Thermotoga maritima MSB8: one gene and its partner. The protein of the gene in region 1 interacts with the protein of each later gene in a pairwise test. Links are inferred from orthologs where the notes say so. Each region holds a gene or a part of one and is shown on either strand. Other genes may lie near its edges. The genes, in order: uvrB and uvrA.

Region 1 (9,351 bases):
TCCACAGCGACGATGGGTGTGGTTTCTGGATTGTTTACGTTCTTCTTCACCAGATCCAGAATAGCTTTTCCGAATGCGCTTCTGTTGTCAGTGGGTGAGGTGTAGGTGATGGGCTCTCCCGTGTCGATCTTGATCGGGTAAGTTTTGTAGACTTTCTTGTGTTTTTCCACTGGAAGTTGTTTTCTTTTTTCGATGTACACATCAACATCGTTTTCAATTCCGAGTTCCGCGAGGGCTTTTTCGAGTTCTTCTCTGTTCAAAGGCTTTCCGTGGTATTTCACCTCGTTTTCCATGAAAGATACGCCTTTTCCCATGACCGTTTTGGCGATTATGGCAACGGGATTCAGTTCGTCTTCTACCGCTTCTTTCAGTGCGAGATAGATCTGTTCGTAGTCGTGCCCATCGATCTCGATGACCCTCCAGCCGTCCGCTAAGTAGTTTTCCTTTATGTTCACGGGCATGACGTCTCTGGCACGGCCACTGATCTGGGCGTCGTTGTAGTCGATGATCACTGTGAGATTCGTGACACCGTACTTTTTCGCCACTCTTCTTGCCTCCGCCACCTGTCCTTTTGCCTGTTCTGCGTCACTCATGAGAACAAAGACGTGGTAATCTTTTCCTGTGAACCTGGATGCGAGGGCAAAACCGAGTCCGGCTGAAAGACCCTGACCGAGGTTTCCGGTTGTCCAGTCGATGATCCCAACACCTCGGGTCACGTGTCCTTCAAAAACGGAAGCGGGGTGTCTGAATCCTGCGAGGACTTCATCGAGATCGACAAACCCCAAACGAGCCATAGCTGCGTAGACACCCGGAGAAGTGTGTCCATGGCTGATCACGATTCTGTCTCTTGCAGGATCATCGACGGGTCTGAGTTTTGCGTACTTGAAGACGGTAAGATAAAGATCGATCGAAGACATGGATCCTCCAGGATGGCCTGAGTTAGCTATGTAGGTCATTTTCAGTATGTCGCCACGGCAGAGCCTTCCGAGTTCTTTCAACTCTTTGAGTTCGCTTTCTGGAAGTTTTTCATAGGGAAACCTTTCCATCGTTAAACCTCACCTCCCACAACTGGGTCATAATATTGATCAAGAGATAGTTGTATCTGTCCTTTGAGATTCTACCATTATAGATATGTTAAAAAGTTTTCCAGGAGGAAAAAATTGTGTTCAAGCTGGTGAGTGAATTTGAGCCAACGGGTGACCAGCCACAGGCCATAGAAAAACTTGTAGAAGGTTTGAACAGGGGAATGAGATTTCAAACGCTCCTCGGTGTTACGGGGAGCGGAAAGACTTTCACCATGGCCAACGTGATAGCGCGTGTGAACAGACCCGCCCTTGTGATCTCACCGAACAAGACGCTTGCCGCCCAGCTTTATCAGGAGTTCAAAACGTTCTTCCCGGAAAATCGAGTGGAGTTCTTCATAAGTTACTACGATTACTATCAACCGGAGGCCTATATTCCAACGAAGGATCTTTACATAGAGAAGAACGCTGACATCAACGATGTGATCGTGCGAATGAGAATGTCCACGTTGAAATCTGTGAGAACTCGTCGCGATGTGGTGGTAGTTGCGAGTGTTTCGTGTATTTACGCCACGGGAGACCCGAACGATTTCGATAGGATGAACATAAATCTCGCTGTTGGAGATAGAATAGACGTTCTGGAACTCGCGGAAAGACTGGCAAGGATAGGCTATCAGAGAACGGAGGATGTGTCTCTTTCTGGATGTTTCAGGCTGAAGGGAGACACGGTGGAGATCTACCCGACGTATCAGGATGAAGGGATCAGGATCGAATTCTTCGGAGACGAAGTGGACTCGATAACGTTGATAGACAGATTCAATCGCACCACACTGGAGCACCTTGACAAGATCATCATCTATCCCGCCGTTGAATTTATCACAACGGAGGAGAAACTCAAAAGAGCCGTCGAATCAATAAGGGAGGAGCTTAACGAAAGACTCTCAGAGCTCAAAAAACAGGGAAAGATCCTCGAGTACGAACGCTTGAAGCAGAGAACTCTGAACGACATAGAGCTGCTGGAGACCATGGGATACTGTCCTGGAATAGAGAACTACTCCAGGCACTTCGATGGAAGAAAGCCGGGAGAGCCTCCGTACACTCTTCTCGATTATTTCGATAAAGATTTCATCGTTTTCATAGACGAGTCACACATCACGGTTCCTCAACTCAGGGCCATGTACAACGGAGACAGATCCAGAAAGAAAAATCTGGTCGAATACGGTTTTCGTCTGCCTTCCGCTTACGACAACAGACCGCTGACTTTCGAAGAATTTTTGAAAAAAACAGGCCAGATCATCTTCGTTTCCGCTACGCCGGGAGACTTCGAACTCTCGATCTCTGAACAGGTCGTCGAGCAGATCATTAGACCCACAGGACTCGTGGATCCAGAGGTGGAGGTACGTCCCACCGCGGGGCAAGTGGATGATCTTGTGAACGAGATCGTGAAAGTGAAAGAAAGAGGGGAGAGGGCCCTCGTTACGGTGCTCACCAAAAAAACGGCAGAGCTTTTGAGTGAACATCTGACGGAACTTGGAATAAGATCGCTCTATCTTCACTCCGAACTGGACGCCATAGAAAGGGTTGAGGTCCTGAAGAAACTGAGGCGAGGAGACGTAGACGTGGTCGTTGGTGTGAACCTTCTGAGGGAGGGTCTCGATCTTCCCGAGGTGTCACTGGTAGCGATCATGGACGCGGACGTGGAAGGCTTCCTGCGATCTGAAACAACGCTCATCCAGATTATAGGGAGAACCGCAAGGAACGTCAACGGGAAGGTCATCATGTACGCCGACAGGATAACAAACGCGATGAAGAGAGCCATCGAAGAAACGAACAGAAGAAGGAGAATTCAGCTCGAGTACAATAGAAAACACGGTATCACTCCACGTTCCGTGATAAAGCCTCTGGAGATAGAAGTATTCGAACAGTTCATGGTGAAAGAAGAGCCTGAGAGGTACGGAGACACTGTGAAAAACATCTTTGAGATGAAGAAAACGCTCTCCCCAGAGGAGTACATGGCCGTTCTCGAAGAGGAAATGTATCGGGCTGCAAGTGAGCTCAGGTACGAAGATGCAGCGGCCTTGAGGGATGAGCTGTTCAGAATCAGGGAAGAGATAAAAAAGAAAAAGGGGCTCTGAGCCCCTTTCTTCTTTCTGGCGGGGACGACGGGATTTGAACCCGCGACCACCGGTGTGACAGACCGGCATGCTAACCAGGCTGCACCACGTCCCCTGAACCGAATACTATTTTCTCAGAAAAGTCACGGGTTGTCAAGAGGATTTGTGGTGCAAACTACCGATGAACTCCCTGCCTTTTTTTATAGCGATCAGATCGATTTTGAGAAGATCTTCCTTGGTTTTTGAAAGTTTCTCTCTGAGTACTTCTTCTACAGCTTCAAAGCTCACTGTTCTTGTTAGTTCCAGAAAGGCTCCGAGCATCACCATGTTCGCGGCTTTCACGCTTCCCGCTTCTTCCGCCATTTCGTTCGCTGGTATTTCGATCGTTTCTATATCGTCCCTTTCTACGATTTGTTCAACAACAGAAGAATTGACCAAGAGCAGACCACCGGATCTGAGTTTTGCTCCAAATTTCATCATGGAGGGAAAGTTCATTACTATCACTTCCGTGGGATGATCAACCACGGGGGAAGTGATTGGTTTTTCATCCACGATCACGGTGCAGTTGGCGGTTCCTCCTCTCATTTCGGGACCGTACGAAGGAAGCCAGGTGGCGTTTTTCCCTTCTTTAACAGCAGCTGCGGCAATTATCTGTCCTGTGAGCATGATTCCCTGACCACCAAAGCCGGCTATTATTATCGCGTGATACGCCATATCAATCGCCCACCTTGTCAACAAAAACTTTCGGAGGAAATTCCTTTACCATGTTCTCTAGAAGCCAGTTTTGAGCTTCCACTGGACTCATCCCCCAGTTTGTAGGGCAGGTGCTGAGCACTTCCACCATTCCGAATCCCAATCCCTTTATCTGTGCGAGGAAAGCTTTCTTTATGGCTTTTTTTGTGTTCAGAATATCCTTTGTGGTACTCACCGTTGTACGTTCAAGGTAAGCGACTCCATCGATCGTACTCAGAGCTTCAGAAACGTGAAGAGGATATCCGTCATTTGCTGCGGTTCTACCGTATGGGGTCGTGGTGGTTTTCTGCCCCAAAAGGGTGGTGGGTGCCATCTGTCCACCCGTCATACCGTACACCGCGTTGTTGACAAATATCGTTGTCAATTTTTCTCCTCGGTTCGCCGCGTGGATTGTCTCTGCGATTCCGATGGCCGCGAGATCCCCATCTCCCTGATAGGTGAAGACTATCATGTCCGGGAGTGCTCTTTTTATACCGGTTGCCACTGCGAGTGCTCTTCCGTGCGGGGCTACCGTCCCATCCACATCGAAAAACTCGTAAGCGAAAACAGAGCATCCGACGGGGGCAACCATTATGGTTTTTTCCTGAATGTCCAGCTCATCTATCACTTCTGCTATCAGCCTGTGTATTATTCCATGGTGGCATCCTGGACAGTAAGTGAATTCTCTATCACTCAAGGCTTTCGGTCTTTTGAATATCACTTCCATTTCCTCACCTCCTTGAAAGCAAACAGTATTTCTTCGGGTGTTGGAACAACTCCTCCCATGCGTCCGTAGAAGTGTACCGGCACTTTCCCTTCTACCGAAATCTGAACGTCTTCGACCATCTGTCCGGAACTCATTTCCACAACGAAGATGAGTTGCACTTTTTTGGCCAGTTCTTTGAGCCTTCTTTTCGGGAAAGGCCAGAGTGTCACAGGTCTGAACAGGCCAGCCGGTATTCCTTCTTCTCTCAGAGAGTCCACAACGCTCTTGAGGATTCTTCCCATCGTACCGTAGCCAACCATCAGATACTCTGCACCATCCACTCTGTACTCTTCCCATCGCTGTTCTGACGCTTCTATCAGCCTGTACTTTTCCTGTAAGCGCTTGTTCATTTTCTCAAGACCGACAGGATCTATGTTGAAAGCGGCTATTCTGTGCGGCTCTCTGTTTCTGGCACCTCGAAGTGCCCAATCCGAATGATCTGGAAGGGTGGACAAATCTCTCATCTCCGGCAGCTCAACAGGTTCCATCATCTGGCCGATCATTCCATCCGCCAGTATGAGAACGGGATTTCTGTATCTGTCAGCGAGATCAAAAGCCAGCTGGGTCAGATCCACGGCTTCCTGAAGTGTTGATGGTGCAAGAACGATCAGTCTGTAATCCCCGTGGCCTCCTCCTTTCACGGCTTGAAAATAATCACCCTGAGAAGGCTGGATGTTTCCAAGTCCGGGACCTCCACGCACCACGTCGACGAAAACGCAGGGAAGTTCTGCGCCTGCAATGTAGGAGATCCCCTCCTGCATCAGGCTGAAACCAGGAGACGATGTCGATGTCATAACACGTTTTCCGGTGCAAGCGGCTCCATAAACCATGTTGACCGTTGCTATTTCACTTTCGGTCTGAAGGAAAACACCTCCTACTTCAGGAAGTCTTCTTGCCATGTATTCTGCTATTTCGCTCTGGGGAGTGATTGGATAAGCAAAGTACAATCTGCAACCCGCTCTTATCGCAGATTCCGCTATCGCTTCGTTTCCTTTCATCATGAGTTTTTTCATAAGCACCACTCCTCAAACCTTTACGTTGGTTTTCTTCTGAACCTCTCTGAACACGGTTATACAAACATCCGGGCACGTGAGATAACAGAAACCGCAGGCTATGCAGTCATCTCCCCTGTACACCGCGGGGTGATAGCCTTTCGAGTTGTATCTGTGGGAGAACTCGATCACCTTTGCAGGACACACGGAGATGCATAGACCGCAACCCTTGCACCTTTCTGAATCGATCGTTATGTAGCCTCTCATGTTCTCATCCCCCCGATTCCCAGTTTTCTTTTCATGAACCTTCTGATGCTGAAAAGAGGATAGTCAGTCTCAGGAGGATCGATCAGCTCTTCTGGAACCACGGTGAAAAGAACCTTTATCCCTGTTTTCCTGGAAACTTCTGAAACTATTCGTTCTCCCTCAAGAACAACTTCCGCTGTGGTCATGTCTCCAAGATTGGAATTGTTTATCAGGAAATCGATCTTCATCTTGGAAAGAGTGGATATCTTCTTCAAGTTTTCGATGATATCTTCCGGACGTTCACAGAACGGTCTGAAGGCATTTACGACAAAATAAGTGTGAGTGTTTTTTCCATTCATGAGATGTCTTAGGGCTCCTACCGCTTTTGCTCCGTCTTCTCCTCCCGTGTCGATGACGGCTTCTTCACTGGACAGCCAGTCTGTGTTCTTTGGTATGATCGGCAAGTCGCTGTATCTGAGGTTGTCTCCCACTGTCACAACGTGGATTCCGAGTTCTTCTAACTTTTTCTTCAGGTCTCTCAATCTGAAATAAGGTGTTACCACATCCAGATCGACCAGTGATACGTCCTTCCCCGAACTCTTCAGTTTTAAGGCCAGATTGATCGATATTTCTGTTTTTCCGCTACCGTAAGATCCCATCAAGATACGAATCATACCTTTCTCTCCACCTTCGAGATTCTTCAGAATAATTTTTTGGCTTTTCTTCACCTCTCAGCACCCGCAGTGCCGAAAGGGCAAGTGCTTTTTCCTCGTTGCTTCCTGGAAAGACAAGTACCGGTGCTATGAAACTCACCCTTTTGGTGATCCATGGAACCAGAAACTCTTTTTCATGAGCCAGACCACCTGTGAGAACTATGAAATCAACCTCACCTTTCAAAACGGCTGCCATCTTACCTATCCACTTGGCTATCTGATAGGCCATCGCTCTGTAAACCCTCTTCGCCCACTCATCACCCTGTTTGATTCTTCTGACCACCTCTCTGGCATCGCTGGTTCCAAGATACGCCACGAGTCCACCGTTTCCCACGATACGTTTCTTCATCTCTTCGTAAGTGAATTTCCCGCTGAAACAAAGGTCAACAAGCTGTGTCAGAGGTAGCGTTCCGCTTCTTTCAGGTGTGAACGGTCCGTCCCCGTCCAGAGCGTTGTTCACGTCGATCACTCTTCCCTTTCTGTGTGCGGCGATTGATATGCCCCCACCCATGTGAGCCACAACGAGGTTCATCTCTTCGTATCTTTTATTCATCATCCTGGCAACTTCTTTTGCAACGGTCTTCTGGTTCAAAGCGTGAAATATAGATTTTCTCTGATAGTTTGGATGTCCGCTGACACGTGCAACATCTTCCATTTCATCGACAACGACGGGATCCACCACGTAGGCTGGAACACCCGTTTCAGACGAGAATCTGTGGGCTATGATCGCTCCCAGATTCGAAGCGTGTTCTCCGTTTTTTCCTGATTTCAGGGTTTTTATCATTAGGCCGTCCACCAGATACACTCCCCCGGGTATGGGATCGAGGAGTCCTCCTCGGCTGACAAAAGCGGAAAAAGAACTCAGACTGTATCCAGTTTCTTCGACGAACTGTCTCGCTATCTTTTCCCTGAATTCAAGCTGATCCAGGATTTTCTGGAATCTGCCGAGTTCATCCGGTGAATGACTGAAATTTTGCATCTTCACCATTCTTTCGTCTTCGAATATGGACAGCTTTGTGGATGTAGAACCGGGATTTATGGTGAGGATTCTGAACACACGATCACCCCTTTTTCTGTGCGACCAGTACGCTCAAAGCGATGGAAAGGAATCTCGTTTCCTCGTCGTCTGCCCTGGAGGTGAGGACAACTGGTACTCTGCCACCGACAACAACGATCGCCGCTCTCCCGCGAGCCATGTATACGAGCGATTTGCTGAGGATGTTTCCTGTTTCTATGCTGGGAACTATCAGTATATCGGCATCTCCCGCTACTGGACTGTTCCCTGCTTTCGAAGCCAACTCTTCACTGATAGCCAGATCGAGTGTTAAAGGTCCGTCAACGATGCAGTCGTTCCTTTGCTGGAATATTTTCGACAGTGCGGCAATCTCGAGAGTTAGAGGACTTTTCAGATCACCCGTTCCCAGGAGTGCGATCTTTGGTTTCTCTATGCCGAGGGCTCGGGCGACCAGAATCGAGTTTTCCACGATGTCCATTCTCTGCTGAAGATTTGGTGAGATGACGAGTCCACCATCCGAGATGATCAGAATTTTGTGGTATCCAGGGACTTCATGGACGCTGACAGCAGAGAGAGTTCTACCCGTTCTGAGACCGTACTCTTTCTTGAGAAACACGGAGAACAGATCGCTTGTTTTGATTTTTCCTTTCATCAGTATCTGCGTTTCATTCCTTGATACGCTTTCGACAGCTTTCCTGACCGCTTCGAAAGGATCCTCAACGTGAACGATTTCTGCTTCCAGTTCGAGGTTCATTCGTTCCACGAGTGTCTCTATATCTTTTCTCTTTCCAAAGAGCACCGGATCTACGATTTCTTCCTCCTTAGCTCTTGCAACGGCTTTCAAAACCTCTTCATCCTCTGCTGCCCCAACGGCGATCTTCATTCTTTTTCCCCGAACCAGTTCAACCATCTCCAGAAGATTCTTCATTCGACCACACTCCGATAGTCCATCGCTTTTTCCTCTCCTCTGAGCACCCTCAAAACACCGAGCGCGAGGGCTTCCATTTCCAGCTCTCCTGGAATCACCTCTACTTTTCCGAACTTTTCGATGTAATCTGTGATCATCCGGACGAATCTGATTTCGTGGGCCATACCACCCGTTATCACTATGGCGTCGGGTTTTTCTCCAAGGACAGCGCACATTCCACCGATTTCTTTAGCGATCTGATAGGCCATGGCTTCAACGACCAGTTTCGCTTTCCTCGAGGTTTCCATACTATCGAGGGCTTTCTTGAGGTTCTTTGTTCCAAGGTACGCCAGGAGCCCTCCTTTTCTGGTGAATTCTTCTTTCAGTTCGGCGGCTGAGTGTTTACTGGAGTAGGCCGTCTTCACAACGTCTCCAACGGGAAGCTCTCCCGTTCGCTCTATACTGAAGGGTCCTTCGTCGTTGGCGTTGTTCACGTCTATTATCTTTCCGTTTTTACAGGCACAAACAGAGATTCCGCTTCCAAGATGTGCCACTACGATCTTCACTTCTTCTGGTGTTTTGCCCATCTCTCTGGAAACCTTTCTCAATACCGCTTTGATGTTCAGAGCGTGAGAATAGCTTTTTCTTTCGATTTCAGGGATGCCAGAGAAACGCGCCTCATCACACATCTCATCCACTGAAACCGGATCTACCACAAAACAGGGTATCCCGTGGGGTTTTCCCAGTTTGTAGCCGATTACGGCTGCCAGATTGGATACATGATCAACGGGAGAACGATTGATGAGGTAATCCACCATGTATTCATTTACAACATAAGTTCCCC
Region 2 (9,749 bases), 1.2 Mb from region 1 along the record:
TTATCTTTTCAAGATTCGTGTTGTAGAAGGCACTGTATCGGTTTTTCTTCACAGAGAAATGATTTGGATAATCTTTCAAAGCTTTCTCGAGTTTTTCAGTGAGTCTTGCACCATCAGTGTTTGCAACGCAGTGTTTTGGCCAGATGTTGAATTCTCTGTCTTCAGGATCGTGCCAGTCCTGTGTGGTGATGATGGGAAGGTTTTCCTTTTTGAACTCTTCAACCCACTTCAAAATGGGATTGATCACCTTTTCTGCTCCTTCGAAGTAAAGAGCACCGCCTTCGTCAACGAAATCCCTCTGGAGGTCCACTACAAGAAGGGCTCTCACGTTTTCACCCCCTAAAAAGAAAAGCCCCGTACGGGGCTGGCGGAGGCGGTGGGACTCGAACCCACACGGGCCTTCCGGCCCACCGGTTTTCAAGACCGGCTCCTTAGCCAGTTCGGACACGCCTCCAGTTTTAAATTATACAACAAAACAAAACCCCCGGCAAGTGCCGGGGGTTGATTTGCGGTGGTGTGGATTAGAATGCAACGGAAGCTTTCAAGTAGAGGTACCAGGTGAAGTAATCGTTGATATCAGCAGTACCATCACTATTGGAATCAAACAGAGTTCCGAAGAAGAATCCTGTTGTGAGAGGTCCGTAGACGTAGCTGGTGTCGACGTTGTAACCCAGTTCGTTGGTGGCAACTTTGTATTGTGCAGCTGCTTTGACTGTAAGATTTTCAACGGCTGTGACTGTCAGGTTGGCATCGATGGTGACATTAGTAGCAGAAGCGACAGCATCATCCCAGGAAGCGCTCACATTTGCCTCTGCCATATCGGAGTCGTAAGCAAGAGCAAGCGTCACAGGCAGGCTGAAAGAATTGGCATCAAGATCGTAAGTCGGTGTCAGTTCTGCACTGAAGGTCACTTCATCGGTGACACCAGCTTCCGCTTTGAGACCAACTTTCACGAGTTTGGATCCCCAGGGTGCTGTCCAGCCATCGCCATCAACAGAATCATCGTCGTAGTATGTGGGGGCTCCTTCAGAATAGACAAAGTATGGAGACACCGTCAGAGTAACAGGTTCCATTTCAAAGGATTTGCTGTACTGTGCTTCTACCAGGTACATGCTGGTTGCTTCGTAGGCGTAGGCAAGATCGACCACGAGATTTTCAAGGATGTCTTTTCCAGTGAGATTCAAGTGGGCAGCATAGCCATAGGCGCTTGTGGCATTGTTCGTATCAGTATCATAGAACGCACCGAAGAGTGTCGCATCAAGGAGATCAAGGTTCGTCACACCGAGTTTCAGAGCAACAGCGTCGTCGAAGTAATTGTTGGTATCATTCGTGGCGTTGGTGAGATCTGTCTCAGACACAATGTCTGCAAAGTAGGCGGTCAGAGAAATTCCTTCAAGACCAAGTTTTGGCGTAAATTCAAGTGCTCTGTCTCCTACGTAGTAGAACACATAGCCATCCCCATAGATATCAGAGTTGTAGTAAGTGAGATCGAACAGATCCGTTGTGACAGCTATCTTGCTGAGAGAAGCGTCTGTTCCAAGGACGTCAATGGAAAATTCTGCTGTAATGGTAGCAGGTGCTGTTACACTGCCAGAGCTTGGAGAAATGGACACAGACAAATCACTAATACCACCTTCAAGATCGATGCCTTCTTCATCGAGGTACGCGTTGAAGTAGCCAGTTCCAGAGACATTGACTTTAACGACGTCTTCGTAGGCAAACGCTGCTGTGACTAAAAGACCCAGTACCAGGAAAAGAGCGAGCAACTTCTTCATAACATCTTACCTCCCCTCAGAATAAATTTTGGTTTTATTTACCACTGATTGCGATCAGAATGAGACCGAGAATTCCAAAGAACGCACCTGTGAGGATGCTGAGATTCCTGTTGTAAGCCTTCACGCTTTCGATTTTGTCCTCGAGTTCCGCCTTCACCTGATCGATCTTTTCGTTAGTCTCGTTGTACTTCATGTTGAGGTCTTCTTCGAGAGACGACGTTTTTCCGTAGAGGTTGACGATATCCTGTTCATGAAGATCAACCGTCTTCTGTATCTCCGCGTCCTTTTCCTTGAGAGCGGAAATTTCATCGTTCAATTTGCTTTCTGTGTCGAGGAGTTTTGTGTAGACCATGTTCAACGTTTTCTCCTGTGACTCTATTTTAGCAGAAAGTTCGGCCTTCGTGTCAAGTATTTTTTTGTTGAGATCTTCGTTGAGTGCAGCGACTTTGTTGTAGAGGTTTATGATGTCTTTTTCGTGAAGTTCGACCATTGCGGAGATTTCTTCATCTTTCCTGGAGAGTTTCTCTTCTGTCGCGGCGATTTTGTTGTTGAGTTCTTCGTTAACGGAACTGATCTTGTTGTAGATGTTTATGATGTCTTTCTCGTGAAGGTTGACTATTCCTTCGAGATCGGCGATCTTGTTTCCAAGGTCCTTTTCAAGGGCTGCGAGTTTTTCGTTCACTTCGGAGATCTTTGCGTCCACATTCTCCTTGTATCTTTCGTAGTCTCTGGAGAGATTTCCAAGTTTGAGCCCGATGTTGTTCACAACTTCTCTGTTGAGCGAGATCTCTTTGTCGAACTCCATCTCGATCTCTTCTTTCACAGCATCGATCTTCTCGAGCAGTTCTCTTTCGGTTTCTGTGAGATTGGCCTGAGTGGTACCTATCTGAGATGCAAGAGTGTCCAGTATGCCGGTGAGACCGTTAACCTTCTCCTCGAGGGCCATGTACTTGTCGGAGAGGTTTCCAACGACCTGTGCCAGATCACCTGAAGCACCCGCAAGCATCTTCTGTTCGATGAAATCGAGGAGCCTGCTCACCGCAGTCGCTGCTTCGTATCTGGTGATGTACCTGTCCCCTTTGAACTCGCCGTCCGGATAACCTATGAAGATACCCCTCTGCCACAGCTTCCAGACGTACTCGTAAGCCCAGTGATCTTTTGGAACATCAGGGAAGAACGCGAACATCGCTGAGAAGAAAACGGACAGCATTGCAACGGTAAGAAGAACTCTCTTCATGGGACAAACCTCCCTTCTCATTGATCACAGTTAAATCCTGTGGTGATTATACCATCCCGTCCAAAGGAAATTCAAGAGTTTTCTAAAGTTTTTTTGTCTCTCCACCTGATATTCTGTAGAACTTCCTCTTTCCAACTCTCAAAACTCGCTCTCCATCAGGTTCTACAGTGAATTTTATGTCCTCTATCCTCTCTCCGTCGATGTACACTCCACCTTGAGAAACGAGTCTTTTAGCCTCACTTTTGCTGGATGCAGCTCCTATCTCCACGAGGAGATCCACGATGTTCTTCTCCTGAGAAATCTCAACGACCGGCATCTCGTCAGGAATTTCTTTCTTTTGAAAGACTTTCACGAAGTGTTCCTGGGCCTTCTTTGCGTTTTCTTCACCATGGAAGAAGCGCGTTATCTCGTACGCGAGAACCATCTTCACGTCTCGTGGATTGATCGTTTTTTCCTTCATCTTTCTTTCGTACTCTTCGATCCGTTCTTCTGGGATGTCCGTGAGAAGGCGCATGTATTTTATGATGAGTTCATCAGGTATGGACATGAGTTTGCCGTACATCTCCTCGGGCGGATCGTTGAAAGCGATGTAGTTTCCGTAGCTTTTGCTCATCTTCAATTTTCCGTCTGTTCCCTCGATGATCGGCATCGTCATGACGATCTGGGGCTCTTGACCGTATTCTTCCTGTATCTTCCTTCCCACAAGGAGGTTGAAAAGCTGATCCGTTCCGCCGAGTTCCACATCTGACTGGATGGCAACGGAATCGTAGGCCTGTGCGAGCGGATACAGAAACTCTGATATGGCAATGGGAATGCCTTCTTTGAATCTCTTTGCGAAATCGTCTCTCTCGAGCATCCTCGCAACCGTGTACTTCGAAGCCAGAATGATCACATCTGCGAAGGTCATCCTGTCGAGCCACTCACCGTTGAAGCGAAGTTCCGTTCTTTTGGGATCCAGTATTTTGAAGGCCTGCTCCTGATAGGTCTTTGCGTTCTCCAGAACCTCTTCTTTGGTCAGCATGGGGCGTGTTTCGTTTCTTCCGGAGGGATCACCAATACGTGCGGTGAAGTCTCCTATGATCAGAACGACCGTGTGACCGAGATCCTGAAATTCTCTCAACTTCCTCAGAACGACCGCGTGACCCAGATGCAAATCGGGCCTTGAGGGATCCACACCGAGTTTCACGCGGAGTTTTCCTTTTCTTTTTATTCTGTCGAGGAGTTCTTCTTCACTTATGAGGTCAACAACGTTTCTTTTGAGAATTTTCACCTGTTCCTCCGGCGTCATCCCATCACCTCGTTAGAACGAAAGCTGTTACTACGCAGGAAACGAAAAAGAGTACAGACAGGACAAGAGTGATCTTTCCACCGGTGTCGAGGCCTTTTCTTCTTCCAAAAACGGTGTGAAGTCCTCCACTTCCGAAGCACCACCGAGCTCTGAGAATTTCGACATCTGCACCTGGACCATGTAGATGAGAGCCACGCTTATGATGGTGTGAACGATTAGGAAAAACGTCTTCATCACTACACCTCCCTGGGCATTATAACACGTTCTTCAAGAATCTTCCGGTGTAAGAGTGAGGATTCTTTGCTATTTCCTCTGGTGTTCCCGTTGCAACTATGTAACCACCTTCTTTTCCACCTTCAGGACCGAGATCTATGATGTGATCCGCGTTCTTTATGACATCGAGATTGTGTTCTATCACGATTACGGTGTTTCCTCTATCTACCAGCCTGTGGAGCACTTCCACGAGTTTCCTCACGTCTTCAAAGTGAAGTCCAACAGTTGGCTCGTCGAGTATGTAGAGGGTTCTCCCTGTGTCCCTTTTTCTCAATTCAGACGCAAGCTTTATTCTCTGCGCCTCACCCCCGGAGAGGGTGGTGGCCGGTTGCCCGAGTTTCACGTATCCCAAGCCCACATCGTGCAAGACCTGAAGCGTTCTCTTTATAGAGGGTATGTTCTTGAAGAACTCCAGCGCTTCATCCACCGTCATATCGAGTATATCAGAAATGTTCTTTCCTTTGTAGGTTATCTCGAGTGTTTCTCTGTTGTATCTCTTTCCCTTACAAACATCGCACTCCACGTACACATCGGGAAGGAAGAGCATCTCTATCTTCACGTAACCCTGACCCTGACAGGCTTCGCACCTTCCTCCCTTCAGATTGAAGCTGAACCTGCTCTTGTTGTAACCACGTGCCTTAGCAGCGGGGGTCATGGCAAAGAGGCTTCTTATTTCGTCGAACACCTTGGTGTAGGTGGCTGGGTTGCTCCTCGGTGTTCTTCCAATGGGAGATTGGTCAATTGCAATCATCTTGTCGATGTTCTCGTGTCCCTCAATTGAGTCGAATTCTCCAGCGGGAAGTTTGGTTTTGTGAAGGAGGTTCATCAGCGCCGGGTAGAGCGTTTCCATGACGAGGGAGGATTTTCCGGATCCCGACACTCCCGTGACACAGACGAAGACACCGAGGGGAATCTCAACGTCTATGTTTTTCAGATTGTTGTGACGAACGCCTTTGATCTTCAAAGACGCGTAAGGAAGCCGCCTCGTTTTGTTTACTGTGATCTTTCTTTTCCCCGAGAGGTATTCACCCGTCAGAGAGCTGTCTGGATTTTTCAAAAGTTCATCCACAGTGCCCTGGAAGACGACCCGACCGCCGTTCGTTCCTCCACCTGGTCCGATGTCTATAATGTGGTCAGCGTTCCTGATCACTTCTTCGTCATGTTCCACCACTATCACCGTGTTTCCAAGATCCCTGAGCTTTTTGAGGGTCTTTATCAGTCGCTCTGTGTCCCTCGGGTGGAGTCCAATAGTCGGTTCATCCAGCACGTAGATGACTCCTGTGAGACCCGAACCTATCTGCGTTGCGAGCCTTATTCTCTGAGATTCTCCTCCAGAGAGTGTGGTGGCGGATCTGGAGAGAGTGAGATATTCTAGTCCAACGTCCACGAGGAATTCGAGCCTTTTTTCTATTTCCTTCAGGAGTTCTCCCACGATTTCCCGCTCTCTTTCGGTGAGATTCAGATTCTTCAAAAATTCGAGTTCTTCTGAGATAGAAAGCTCGGTGAACTCGTGTATGTTCAAACCGTTTATCTTCACAGAGAGGGCTTCCCTGTTCAATCTTCTCCCACCGCAGACGGAACAGGTTCTCTGTACGATGAAGTTCTTTTCCAGCCACTCCTTCATTTCAGGAGATTCCGTTTCTCTGTGCCACCTCTGAACTTTTGGAACCACTCCTTCGAAACGATCATCTCCGTACAAGATGAACTCTTTCACATCTTCAGGCAGATCTTTGAAGGGAAGGTGAGGGGAAACGCCTCGCTTTTCTATCTCCCTTGCGACCCATCTCGAGAGCCTTCTGTCCCATCTGTACGGAATGATCGCACCCTCGAGAACGCTCTTCTCTTCGTCTATCACGAGGGATGGATCCACCTCAAATGTGAAGCCAAGGCCGTGACAGTTCGGACACGCACCATACGGACTGTTGAAAGAAAACAGCTTTGGTGTGATCTCTGGAAACCCAATACCACACACCGGGCACATGAGGTTTTCGCTGAAGATCTTGCTTTCTCCGGTGTCGACGTTTCTGATCTCGACGAATCCTTTTCCTTCCCTCATTGCTAGCTCGAGACTGTCCAGTATCCTGTGTTCGTTTCTGGTTTCAAGGATCAACCTATCGACCACCAGCTTCACAGTGTGTCGTTTGTTCTTGTCGAGTTCCGGCACTTCCTCGAGTCTGTAAATCTCGCCGTCTATTTCTATTCTCGCGAATCCTTTGGAAATGAACTCTTCGATCTCTTTTTTGAATGTTCCTTTCTTCTCCGTCGCAACTGGTGCGAGTATGTAGATTCGACTCCCTTCTTTGAAAGAATTGAACAAATCCTGAAGGATCTCATCGATGCTCTTTTTCTCGAGAGGCCTTCCGCACTCAGGGCAGTGGGCTTTTCCTATCCTCGCGTAGAGCACCCTCAGGTAATCGTAAATTTCCGTCACCGTTCCAACGGTTGATCTGGGATTGTGAGAGACGGTTTTCTGATCTATGGCTATGGCGGGGGAAAGCCCTTCTATTTCGTCAACATCAGGTTTTTTCAGGTTGCCGAGGAACTGTCTCGCATACGTAGAAAGTGACTCCAGATATCTTCTCTGTCCTTCGGCGTATATCGTGTCCATGGCGAGTGAAGACTTTCCCGATCCCGAAACTCCCGTTATGACAACAAGCCTATTCTTTGGAATCCTCACGGTTATGTTTTTCAGATTGTGAACTCTTGCTCCTTTCACCACGATTTCGTTCACAGGATCACCCCCAAAACGAGGGCGCCGAGGATCAGAGTCAGCACCAGTGGGAGGAACACCTTCTTTAGAATGTCGAACACCTCTACCTCGAAGAATTTCGCAGACAGCACTACACACAGATGAACCGGAGACAGTATGACACCACCCACAGCGAACATGTAGGTGTACACGGCGTACTTGCTGCTGAACACCTCCATCAAAACGGGAAGAGAAATACCAACGGCTGCCTGTGTGATACCCGTGGAGATTCCCGACACGAGAGGTAAAAATATGAGAAGGATCCAGGGAGAAAGGTTCCATCTGACAAATTCAGCCGCGATGCCTTCACCCACGCCGGAGTGTTCAACTACGACTTTGTAGATGTAAACAAAAAAGAGGACGAGAAAAACATCCCACTTATTGAAAACCTGCTTCAGAGTCTTTAGAAGGTATCTTCTCCTGAATACCGCATAACCCGATGTGCTCAAAAGAAGTGCGAACCATCCTGAAACTTTGAAAAGGAGTATGAGAACACCCGTTCCCAGAACAGGTATCAGTGGAAAAAGATTGAAAAACGATCTAGGTTTAGAGAGACAAGGAAGTTGCTTCCCATTGAAAAAAAACCATCCCAGAAAAAAGGCTATGGCGAACACAGGAAAGAGAGTCAGAGAAACCTTTCCCGGATGAATTCCGGAGAGTTCAGAGACGAGCACCACAGCGGGATATATGGGCCAGAAGAATTCTATCGTGTGTCTGAACCAGTAGTTCTTGACGGCGAGTTTCAACGAGTTCTCTTCGGGAAGTGAGTTCTTCACTATGGGAGCTGTGAAGAGAGCTCCGCCGGGCATCGGCATGAGACCTATGAGAGCGGGGACGAACGAATCCACGTTCTTCGAAAAGATAGTTCGCATTTCCTCGGAAAAGCGGCTGTAATCACCCGATTTTTCCATCATCCCTGAAAGAAGGTATATCAGAAAAACCGTCACTATGAGTGACCAGAAGGAATCTGAAGAGACTGTCCAGAAAAAGATTTCCAGAATGTTCCTCACCTTGAGAGAGAGAATCATCACGATGACACCGGAGAGCAGAGAAATGGAAAGTTTTTTAAAAACTCTCTGCACAACAATGACTGTGAAGAGGGATAACAACACCGACAGAGTGTTCAAGGCTCTTCTACCTCCACGACATAAAGAAAAAGAAGAAGGGGAAATTTCCCCTTCTTTTTTGTCTGGAGCGGGCGACGGGATTCGAACCCGCGACCCCCAGCTTGGCAAGCTGGTGCTCTACCACTGAGCTACACCCGCCTGCTCTATCTTGGTGCGAGAGGTGGGACTTGAACCCACACGGGCTTCAGCCCACTGGATTCTAAGTCCAGCGCGTCTGCCAGTTCCGCCACTCTCGCACCGCTGGTGACCCGGGTGGGATTCGAACCCACGACCCCCTGATTAAAAGTCAGGTGCTCTGCCTGCTGAGCTACCGGGTCGCCGGTACAAATGATATCACAGACTGGAGAGGATTTCAAGAGGTGAGTTGAGACTGCGAACGGTAGGTGTTAAAATATTCAACAAAGAGGTGATGTGAAATGACCGGCGTGTGCATCGGTTCCTCGAGTGTTTCATTCTACAGTGAAAAGGAGAAAGGAAATCTTCCTCACAACGGAGATCCCCTCGCCCTTCTTTCCATGATGATCCCCACCTTTCTCGATGAAGGACCAGTGGTCATCACAGGTCGAAAGACAAGAAAAATAATAGATCTGCCTCAGATATCTGAAGCAGAGGCAACGGAAATCGCTTACAGGCATCTCATAAAAAAATACGGAAAGGTCGAAGCCGTTGTCAGTGCCGGCGGGGAGAACACCATTCTCTACAGAGTGAACGATAAGGGAATCATAACCGGCATATACACGGGTAGCAAGTGCGCCTCGGGAACGGGGGAATTCTTCCTTCAGCAGCTTCAGAGGATGGGAATATCTCTTGAGGAGGCGAACAGTGTCGAGACGGAAGAGTACTATGAACTCTCCTCGAGGTGTACCGTTTTCTGCAAAAGCGATTGCACCCACGCGCTGAACAAAGGAGTTCCAAAAGAACTCGTTCTGAACGGCCTTGGAAAGGTGATGGCCGACAAGATAGTGGAACTGGCTCACAAGGCAGGAGTGAAGAAAGTCCTCCTTGTTGGTGGAACGACGAGAAACAGGCTCATGTTGAAGCACCTGGAAAGAGTTCTGGAAGTGATCGTTCCGGAAGAAGCGCTGTTCTTCGAAGCCTATGGGGCTTACCTGTGGGGAAAGCTGAACGGAGTGGTATCAAAAAAGACCTTCACGATCAAAAAAGAAGAAATTACCAGTTTTCCCACTCACGAGCCTCTCAAAAAGTACCTGCACATGGTCGAGTTCAAGGAAATGCCGTTCCAGCAGGCAAGAGATGGAGATGTGTGTGTGCTGGGAATAGACGTTGGATCCACCACAAC

What was found.
Region 2: the proteins of uvrB (region 1) and uvrA interact in binary tests that used the Escherichia coli proteins (3 or more experiments, as listed by UniProt). The link is inferred for Thermotoga maritima MSB8 from one-to-one orthologs.

Annotation. Positions count from the first base shown.
Region 1 is NC_000853.1:1,730,373-1,739,723, reverse strand. Bases 707-3,659 are described here. They hold uvrB (excinuclease ABC subunit UvrB), read left to right. Parts: upstream 707-1,162; coding sequence 1,163-3,157; downstream 3,158-3,659. Other genes in these bases: TM_RS08955 (2-oxoacid:acceptor oxidoreductase family protein), read right to left, coding at 3,290-3,659; TM_RS08970 (transketolase), read right to left, coding at 707-1,046. Outside these bases: more of TM_RS08970, read right to left, coding at 1-706; more of TM_RS08955, read right to left, coding at 3,660-3,850; TM_RS08950 (thiamine pyrophosphate-dependent enzyme), read right to left, coding at 3,852-4,595; TM_RS08945 (3-methyl-2-oxobutanoate dehydrogenase subunit VorB), read right to left, coding at 4,586-5,647; TM_RS08940 (4Fe-4S dicluster domain-containing protein), read right to left, coding at 5,660-5,893; TM_RS08935 (hypothetical protein), read right to left, coding at 5,890-6,546; buk (butyrate kinase), read right to left, coding at 6,515-7,642; TM_RS08925 (phosphate acyltransferase), read right to left, coding at 7,647-8,528; buk (butyrate kinase), read right to left, coding at 8,525-9,351. UniProt on the Escherichia coli protein: The UvrABC repair system catalyzes the recognition and processing of DNA lesions. A damage recognition complex composed of 2 UvrA and 2 UvrB subunits scans DNA for abnormalities.
Region 2 is NC_000853.1:502,293-512,041, forward strand. What follows is about bases 4,354-7,704. They hold uvrA (excinuclease ABC subunit UvrA), read right to left. Parts: upstream 7,305-7,704; coding sequence 4,554-7,304; downstream 4,354-4,553. Other genes in these bases: TM_RS02465 (TIGR00529 family membrane protein), read right to left, coding at 7,301-7,704. In the rest of the region: TM_RS02430 (cysteine hydrolase family protein), read right to left, coding at 1-328; TM_RS02440 (outer membrane porin OmpB), read right to left, coding at 522-1,775; TM_RS02445 (outer membrane anchor protein OmpA1), read right to left, coding at 1,810-3,012; tyrS (tyrosine--tRNA ligase), read right to left, coding at 3,095-4,300; more of TM_RS02465, read right to left, coding at 7,705-8,449; TM_RS02485 (acyl-CoA dehydratase activase), read left to right, coding at 8,866-9,749. UniProt on the Escherichia coli protein: The UvrABC repair system catalyzes the recognition and processing of DNA lesions. UvrA is an ATPase and a DNA-binding protein. A damage recognition complex composed of 2 UvrA and 2 UvrB subunits scans DNA for abnormalities.